DNA from 4 places in the Enterobacter sp. ECC_219_Taxon_10 genome. Region 1 is predicted to be linked to each of the others. Evidence: predicted binding sites of a transcription regulator. Region 1 holds the regulator's gene; each other region holds the start of a gene.
What was found. Region 1 encodes PurR, which represses purine synthesis genes. Its sites were predicted from a motif close to CANGCAAACGTTTGCNTG; they were not measured.
Positions count from the first base shown of each region.

Region 2: a site for PurR is predicted at 1,494-1,511, ahead of carA (glutamine-hydrolyzing carbamoyl-phosphate synthase small subunit). Genes of this name have one in related genera too.
Region 3: a site for PurR is predicted at 1,497-1,514, ahead of AC4ICF_RS05005 (nucleoside-specific channel-forming protein Tsx). Genes of this name have one in related genera too.
Region 4: a site for PurR is predicted at 1,105-1,122, ahead of AC4ICF_RS00445 (nucleobase:cation symporter-2 family protein). Genes of this name have one in related genera too.

Region 1 is NZ_CM178005.1:2,112,483-2,114,686, forward strand. It holds gene punR (DNA-binding transcriptional activator PunR) at 1-729, shown strand, start outside; gene purR (HTH-type transcriptional repressor PurR) at 747-1,772, opposite strand; gene cydH (cytochrome bd-I oxidase subunit CydH) at 2,070-2,159, shown strand.
Region 2 is NZ_CM178005.1:746,038-748,241, reverse strand. It holds gene carB (carbamoyl-phosphate synthase large subunit) at 1-108, opposite strand, end outside; gene carA (glutamine-hydrolyzing carbamoyl-phosphate synthase small subunit) at 127-1,275, opposite strand; gene dapB (4-hydroxy-tetrahydrodipicolinate reductase) at 1,730-2,204, opposite strand, start outside.
Region 3 is NZ_CM178005.1:1,081,597-1,083,800, forward strand. It holds gene AC4ICF_RS05000 (helix-turn-helix transcriptional regulator) at 1-359, shown strand, start outside; gene AC4ICF_RS05005 (nucleoside-specific channel-forming protein Tsx) at 480-1,358, opposite strand; gene AC4ICF_RS05010 (SadB/YajI family lipoprotein) at 1,629-2,168, opposite strand.
Region 4 is NZ_CM178005.1:114,728-116,931, reverse strand. It holds gene gltS (sodium/glutamate symporter) at 1-949, opposite strand, end outside; gene AC4ICF_RS00445 (nucleobase:cation symporter-2 family protein) at 1,174-2,204, shown strand, end outside.

The DNA of each region.
Region 1 (2,204 bases):
GGGGCGTGGTTTTTGAAGGAAGGGCGTTCTGTTATCAAAAAAATGCAGATCACCCGCGAACAGTGCCAGCAGATCGCGAACGGCTGGCGGGGACACCTTTCCATTGCGGTGGATAACATCGTTAAGCCCGAGCGCACCCGGCAGATGATTGTCGATTTCTACCGTCATTTTTCTGACGTCGAACTGCGGGTTTCGCAGGAGGTGTTCAACGGCGTCTGGGATGCGCTGGCGGACGGCAGGGCAGAGATGGCCATTGGGGCCACTCAGGCGATCCCGGTCGGGGGGCGTTACGCCTTTCGCGATATGGGGATGCTGAGCTGGAAATGCGTGGTGGCAAGCGATCATCCGCTGGCGAAGATGGAAGGGCCGCTGAGCGATGATACGCTGCGCGGCTGGCCGTCGCTGGTGCTGGAGGATACCTCCCGCTCGCTGCCCAAGCGTATCACATGGCTTTTGGACAACCAGCGGCGGGTGGTGGCCCCTGACTGGGAATCGTCGGCGACGTGCCTTAGCGCCGGGCTCTGCGTCGCGATGGTACCCGTTCATTTTGCGCGACCACGAATCGACACCGGTGAGTGGGTTGAGCTGGCCCTGGAGAATCCATTCCCGGATGCGGCCTGCTGCCTCACCTGGCAACAAAATGATGTTTCCCCGGCGATGGCCTGGCTTCTGGATTATCTGGGGGACAGCGAAACGCTTAACCGGGAATGGCTGAGGGAGCCAGCCTGACTGGCTCCGCAATGAGATTAACGACGGTAGTCGCGGAACGGGCCATCCGCGACGGAACGGCGTTCGATAAGGCGAGGGTGAACTTCAATGGACTGCGACTCTTCACGTTTGTTGACGATCCTGTCCAGCAGCATATTGAAGGCGGTTTCACCCAGCGAATCTTTCGGCTGGTGAATGGTGGTCAACGCTGGCGTGAAGAAGCGCGCGTTGCGCACGTTGTCATACCCGATCACGGAGATGTCCTGCGGGACGCGCAGACCCAGCTCATCGGCCGCACAGAGGGCGCCCATCGCCATGATGTCACCCCCGCAGAAGACGGCGGTCGGGCGGTGCGGCTGGGAGACGATCTGTTGCATCGCGCGGTAGCCTGATTCCGGCTCAAAGTCGCCCTGCACGATCCAGTTTTCCGGCACGGTAATCAGCGCTTCTTCCATCGCTTTCATAAAGCCGGCCAGACGGCCCGCGCCGGTGTTGCGCTCCAGCGGACCCGGGATCACGCCAATCTCGCGATGGCCGCGCTCAATCAGATAACGGCCGGCCATATAGCCGCCCTCAAAGGCGTTATCGATAACCGAATCGGTGAAATCCGCGCGCGCTTCGCCCCAGTCCATCACCACCATCGGAATATGGCGATACTCTTCCAGCATCGACAGCACGGATTCCGGGTACTCGGAACACATTACCAGCAGGCCATCCACGCGCTTTTGCGCCATCATCGACAGGTAGGCACGCTGTTTTTCAATGCTGTTCCATGCGTTGCCGAGAATCAGGGTATAGCCTTTCTGGAAGCAGTTTTTCTCCACCGCTTCAATGATCTCGGCAAAATAGGCCGCTTCACTGCTGGTCGCCAGTAATCCAATGGACTTGGTGTGATTGACCTTGAGGCTGCGCGCAACCGCGCTTGGCGAATAGTGCAGCTCTTTGATCGCTGCCCAGACCGCGTTGCGCGTCTCTTCCGCCACGAAGCGGGTTTTGTTAATTACATGTGATACGGTTGTAGTGGAAACGTTTGCGCGTTTTGCTACGTCTTTAATTGTTGCCATTAAATGTCACTCCAGACCATATCCTAAACTCCTGAAAAACTTGAAGGTAAACGTTTGCCTTCTCTCACCCTTATCACGCAATTTTGGATTGCGGCACGCCAGGAAAACGACACGGGACGTCAGGAGGGGGTCAATGGCCGGTACGCTAATAAATTTAGCGTGGAATTTTGGCCTATCTTGATGAAAAGGGGAAGAGGTAAAGTGGTTATCAGTATAAATCCAGGAAGATTTTTGACGGAATCTGTGCAAAAATGAGCAAGCTCACTTTTCGTGGGGGGATTAAAAGGAGAAAAATTGATGAGTTCCGATCTGAAGTTTTCGCTGTTCACCACCGTTGTTGTGCTGGCTCTGATTGTCGCGGCTGGTCTGACGGCTGCGCTGCACTGATTTACGCGGAGGGAGAGCCTTCTCCCTCCCCATCGCCGCGATTGT
Region 2 (2,204 bases), 1.4 Mb from region 1:
GGCTTTACACGCCTGAGCGCCGGAGTAGTCGAATTCACAGGCCTGGCCGATGACAATCGGGCCAGCGCCAAGGATCAGGATGCTTTTTATGTCTGTACGTTTTGGCATGGTCTTCTCGGCTCCTGATTATTTAGCGGTCTTACGGTATTGCTCGATAAGTTCGATGAAGTGATCGAACAGCGGCGCGGCGTCGTGCGGGCCCGGGCTGGCTTCCGGGTGACCCTGGAAGCTGAATGCTGGCTTATCGGTGCGATGAATCCCCTGCAGGGTGCCATCGAACAGCGACTTATGGGTCACGCGCAGGTTAGCCGGCATTGAGGCTTCATCGACGGCAAAGCCGTGGTTCTGCGCGGTGATCATTACCGTGTTGTTATCGATGTCTTTCACCGGGTGGTTACCACCGTGGTGGCCGAACTTCATCTTAACGGTGTTCGCACCGCTCGCCAGCGCCAGCAGCTGATGGCCGAGGCAGATGCCGAATACCGGGATGTCGGTTTCCAGGAAGGACTTAATGGCGGCGATGGCGTAATCGCACGGTGCCGGGTCGCCAGGACCGTTGGACAGGAAAATACCGTCCGGATTCATCTTCAATACGTCTTCGGCAGAGGTCTGAGCCGGCACCACCGTCAGGCGGCAGCCGCGGTCAACCAGCATGCGCAGAATGTTGCGCTTGGCGCCAAAATCGTAGGCCACCACGTGGAACGGCAGCTCGCTCTCTTTTTTCGCTTCCGGCAGGTCGCCTTCCAGCGTCCAGCTACCCTGTGTCCAGCTGTAGGCTTCCGCGGTCGTCACTTCTTTCGCCAGGTCCATGCCGTTCAGGCCCGGGAAGGCTTTCGCTTTTTCCAGCGCCAGCGTCGCATCGAGGTTATCACCCGCGATGATGCAGCCGTTCTGTGCACCCTTCTCGCGCAGCAGACGCGTTAACTTACGGGTATCAATATCGGCAATCGCCACGATGTTATGGCGCTTCAGGTAAGAAGAGAGGTCTTCGGTATTGCGGAAGTTGCTGGCAATCAGCGGCAGGTCGCGAATGACCAGGCCTTGCGCATGTACCTGAGAAGATTCTTCGTCAGCCGCGTTGGTGCCGACATTGCCGATATGAGGATAAGTAAGAGTAACGATTTGGCGAGAATAGGAAGGATCAGTGAGGATTTCTTGATAACCGGTCATTGAAGTATTGAAAACGACTTCCCCAACCGCCGAACCCGTTGCCCCTATGGCCCGACCGATAAACTGGGTTCCGTCTTCCAGAACCAATAGCGCTGACTTAATCAAAACACCCTCCAGAGAATATTCACTCACTTTATTTGCATATTAATTCATAACCATGTCATGGATCAATGCAAATGTGTTGCCAGCGGATTTTTGGCAAACGGCGGCATTCTGGAGATTTGGTGGGTAAAAGTCAACTTAAAACGGATATTTTGTTTAGTCTTTTGCGCATCTGGTGAGGCGAGTGAAGCTTAAGCGACAAAAAGATCAGGTAAATCACTGCGGAAAACGCTTGCGCGCCGAATTTAATGAAAAATGAGTCGACACAGCATCAAAAAGTGGACCAAATGGTCAAAATTTACATTTCAGTAACGAAAACCAGGAAGAATAGTTGTGTTTTCATGGCTCAACAAACAAAACAAGAGCTAAACAGGTAAAATATAAGGGCAATAAAATATTGCCCTATGCAATCAAAGAATTACGACTGCAATAACCACATCACGATGGGTAATAATACTTACAAATTGTTGAGATCGAGCACATCTCGCATATCAAAAAGTCCATCTTTCTTGTTTTTAAGCCACAAAGCGGAACGTACCGCGCCGTTGGCAAACGTCATGCGGCTTGAGGCTTTATGAGTAATCTCCACGCGTTCACCAATATCGGCGAACATCGCCGTATGTTCGCCGACGATGTCACCCGCACGTACCGTTGCGAAACCAATAGTGCCCGGTACGCGTTCGCCAGTGTGACCTTCGCGGGCATAAACCGCGCAGTCTTTTAAATCTTTATCGAGTGCATGAGCAATCGCCTCGCCCATCGCCAGCGCCGTGCCTGACGGCGCATCTACCTTGTAGCGGTGGTGGGCTTCGACAATTTCAATATCGGTATAGTCGCCCATGACCTTCGCTGCTTTCTCCAGCAGCTTGAGCATGACGTTAACGCCCACGCTAAAGTTCGCCGCGAAGACAATCGCGATCTCTTTTGATGCG
Region 3 (2,204 bases), 1.0 Mb from region 1:
CTATCCTGCCCGAGGAGAACCGTCGAAAGGCGGAGCAGACGCGGATCTACGCCCCGGATTTTTGCATGCAAAGCCACTCCCGCAGCGATTTTGACATGATCCATCAGGCGATTTCCGCCCAGCGCGTATTGGCGCTGCATTATCGTGATGAAGCCGGGCAGCTCTCAAAACGTGAGGTTCAGCCGCTGGGCTTGTTCTTCTGGGGGGAGCGCTGGCTGCTGGCAGCGTGGTGTGAACGGCGCGATGACTACCGCTGTTTTCGGCTCGACCGGTGTCTCAATATTGTGCAGACGGAGAGGCGGTTCAGCGAGAGTGCGGACAGGTCTTTGGCGGATTTTTTGCGGAAGGTGAGGCAGTAAAAAGCCGGGTGGCGAGGTAAAAGCAAAACGGCAACGTGTGTTGCCGTTTTTAGTATTTGTTCCCTCTCCCTGTGGGAGAGGGGCAGGGTGAGGGCATCAGCCCGCACGGTCCCGCACTGATTAGAAGTTGTAACCTACGACCAGGTAACCACCCCAGCCGGTAGAACGGACGTGTTCGTTCATCCATACCAGTTTAGCGTCGTCGTTCCACTGGCCGCCGTTGTGCCAGTAACGTGCCACAACAGAGTAGTGCCAGTGATCGTAGTTCAGCGCCAGGATGTGACTGGAGGCGATGGAGTCATTGGTACGCTGCTTAATACCGTTCTCTGCGTAACCGCTCTTATCGCCCAGATCTGAACCCCAGTCGAAGTTGGTGAAGCCGATGTAGCTCAGGTTACCGCCCCAGAGTTGGGTAATTGGAACAAAGTATTTCACTTTGAAACGGTAGCCATCCCACTCGTTCTGGTTTTCAGCACCGTAGTTCTGCCACTGATATTTCGCGTATACGTTCAGGGACAGGCTCATTGGCAGGCCCGTGTCGATGTCGGTACCCAGACCCATATACCAGGTGCTCTGACGACCGGACTCGTTGCGGCCCATGTCGTAGATATAGTTGTTCGCGAAGTACCACTCTTTAAACGGACCGAAGCTTAGATTGGTGCCGGTCAGCTTGTCGATGGAGAAGCGCGGTTCGATCTCCATGAACAGTGGGGAACCGTGGTTCCAGATACCTTTAGCCTGAGAGTTACCACCGAAGAAGACCGGTGCATCCATATAGCCATAGAAATCAAACCAGTCTTTCTTGGCGAATGCTTCGTACTCCAGGTAGGTATCGTTGCGGATCTGTGGTCCGAAACGGGTGTGGTAGCTGCCTACCACGTTAACGCTCTGGTGCCACCAGTCGGAGAGGTATTGTGGTTTCTCGTTTTCCGCTGCGTTAACAGTGAAAGAGGAGGAAAGTGCCAGAACTGCACCGGCTGCGAGTAATGTTTTTTTCATAATCATGCCACTGATTGAAATTCCCTTCCGGGAGTGAAAAATGCGCGAATTGCGTTTCTAAATATTTCGTGTTTCTGCGGTGCCTATTATAGGAATCCCTGCTCACAAAAATATGTGTTGTTTCACATATCTCTCACGCGCGTAATCGATTGCGTTCACGTTTGCGTACTTTAAACGGCCGGGATTGTAGCGGCAATCATTTCTGTTGCCAATCCATACGAAATGTAAATGTTAGCGGAGTGACATTTCACTCCGCTCAAAAGGAGGGGATTACTGCGCGGCGGGTTGGATATCGTGAATGCGGATAAAGCCTAACTGCTCAGGCGTAAGGCCGCTTAACTGAAGCGGAATATCCACGTCGCTGGGCGCTAACACGCTGGCCGGAGCGGTGAACAGCTGATTCTTCACATTCACCTCCTGGTAATTCTCCGTGGTGCCCTGGATCTGTCCCCATTCGACGGTACCGCTAAAGGCTGGCAGCGGATCGTTGGACTCTCCATGAATACGCAATGTTGCGCGCGTACCATCCGCATTCGCCGCCACGTTCACCAGCGACATTTTCAGCGTGCCAATCTGGCTGTTGAGCAGAGCAGGCGTGTTTGCCCCCGGCAGCAGGTACACCCCGCTGCTGGATTTGGCGTTCAGCGCGTTTTGCTGGGTGATCTTCACCGTTTCTTTGTTCAGTTTGTCCATCGCCGTGTTGAGCGTATTCACGCTTTGTTTCATCTGACGAACTTCGGTTTGCTGTGCACAGGCACTGAGGGTGAAGAGGCTCCCCACCAGTAAAATTCTCAGGTAACGTCTTGTCATAGCGTTTATTTCCTTGAAATAACGGATCCCCATAAT
Region 4 (2,204 bases), 2.0 Mb from region 1:
TAAACAGCGCCTGCACCGCCAGAATCGCCACCATCGGCAGCGCCAGCGAGGCCAGTTCCCACAGCTTGAGGCTCATCAGCGCCATCGCCAGGAACAGCGACAGGCAGACGTTGCCGAGCACCGATACCGCCCGTTCAAACACGCGGTAGAAGCCCATCAGCGCCAGACCGTTGCTCAGGATCACCCCGATAAACAACACGCAGACAAAGGTAGGCAGCTCAAACGCGGTACCCGCCAGCCATTGCGCAACCACTTTGCCCACGGTCAGGCAGATGGCAATCATCGCGATAGTTTCAATCATCACCAGTGAGGTGATGCTGCGTCCAACGTCCGGCTTTTCGAACGCGGTCGGCACCATTTCATCGTCAGGTCTGCCGTTCGGCGTGGTGGAGTGCTTCACCAGATAACGCGCCACCGGGCCACCAATCAGGCCACCCAGCACCAGGCCAAAGGTCGCACAGGCCATCGCCACTTCCGTTGCGTTTTCAAACCCGTAGCGTTCGATGAACAGCTTGCTCCACGCAGCGCCAGTGCCGTGGCCGCCCGAAAGGGTAATCGACCCCGCCAGCAGACCCATCAGCGGATCCAGCCCCAGCAGCGTCGCCATACCGATGCCAATGGCGTTTTGCATCAGCAGCAGCCCCACCACCACAATCAGGAATACGCCGAGCACCTTACCGCCCGAGCGCAGGCTCGCCAGGTTGGCGTTCAGGCCGATAGTGGCAAAGAAGGCCAGCATCAGCGGGTCTTTCAGGGACATATCAAAATCAATTTCCCAGCCCATGCTTTTTTTCAGTATCAGCAGGGCCAGCGCCACCAGCAGACCGCCGGCGACGGGTTCAGGGATAGTGTACTTTTTCAGAAAGGAAACGCTATGTACCAGCTTACGGCCAAGCAGTAAGACCAGCGTTGCGGCAACAAGGGTCGACAACGTATCGAGATGAATCATAAAAGGCTCCTGTTTTGCGCGTGTTCCATACACACGCGGCGTTATCCTGGGCCGGTTTGCGCTCTTCATGAGCCCCGGCGCAAAAAGTGTAATTTTTTTTCCCGATGCGTTGTAGAAAACCTGCTCACAGCGGCAGATTTTCTTCCCTTTTTTTGCTGGCAATCGTTTGCTTTTACCAGGTGGTCAGATAAAATGCCCGCTTTTCCACCGTGGGATTGCCGCCGATGTCCGTTAACACCATAGAGTCGCCTGATGCGCAACCGATTGCGAAGAAGCATAATAGCGAACTGATTTACCGCCTTGAAGACCGCCCGCCGCTTCCGCAGACGCTTTTCGCCGCCTGCCAGCATCTTCTGGCGATGTTTGTTGCCGTGATCACTCCGGCGCTGCTGATCTGCCAGGCACTTGGCTTACCGGCGCAGGATACGCAGCACATCATCAGTATGTCTCTGTTCGCTTCCGGCGTGGCCTCCATTATTCAAATTAAAGCGTGGGGTCCGGTGGGCTCTGGATTATTGTCAATTCAGGGCACCAGCTTTAACTTCGTGGCACCGTTGATCATGGGCGGTACGGCGCTGAAAACCGGCGGTGCGGATGTCCCAACCATGATGGCGGCGCTGTTCGGCACCCTGATGCTGGCCAGCTGCACGGAGATGGTCATCTCCCGCGTGCTGCATCTGGCTCGCCGCGTCATTACCCCGCTGGTCTCCGGCGTGGTGGTGATGATTATTGGCCTGTCGCTGATCCAGGTGGGCCTCACCTCCATCGGCGGCGGCTATGCGGCAATGAGCGACCACACCTTCGGCGCGCCGAAAAACCTGCTGCTGGCGGGCGTAGTGCTGGCAATTATTATTCTGCTTAACCGTCAGCGTAACCCTTACCTGCGCGTCGCCTCGCTGGTGATCGCCATGGCGGCGGGTTATTTGCTGGCGTGGGCGCTGGGCATGCTGCCGGAAAACACCGCGCCGACCAACAGCGCGCTGATCACCGTTCCTACGCCGCTGTACTACGGACTGGGCATTGACTGGGGCCTGCTCCTGCCGCTGATGCTGGTCTTTATGATCACCTCTCTGGAGACCATCGGCGATATCACCGCCACCTCCGACGTCTCCGAGCAGCCGGTGTCCGGCCCGCTGTACATGAAGCGTCTGAAAGGCGGCGTGCTGGCGAACGGCCTGAACTCGTTTGTCTCTGCGGTATTCAACACCTTCCCGAACTCCTGCTTCGGCCAGAATAACGGCGTGATCCAGCTGAC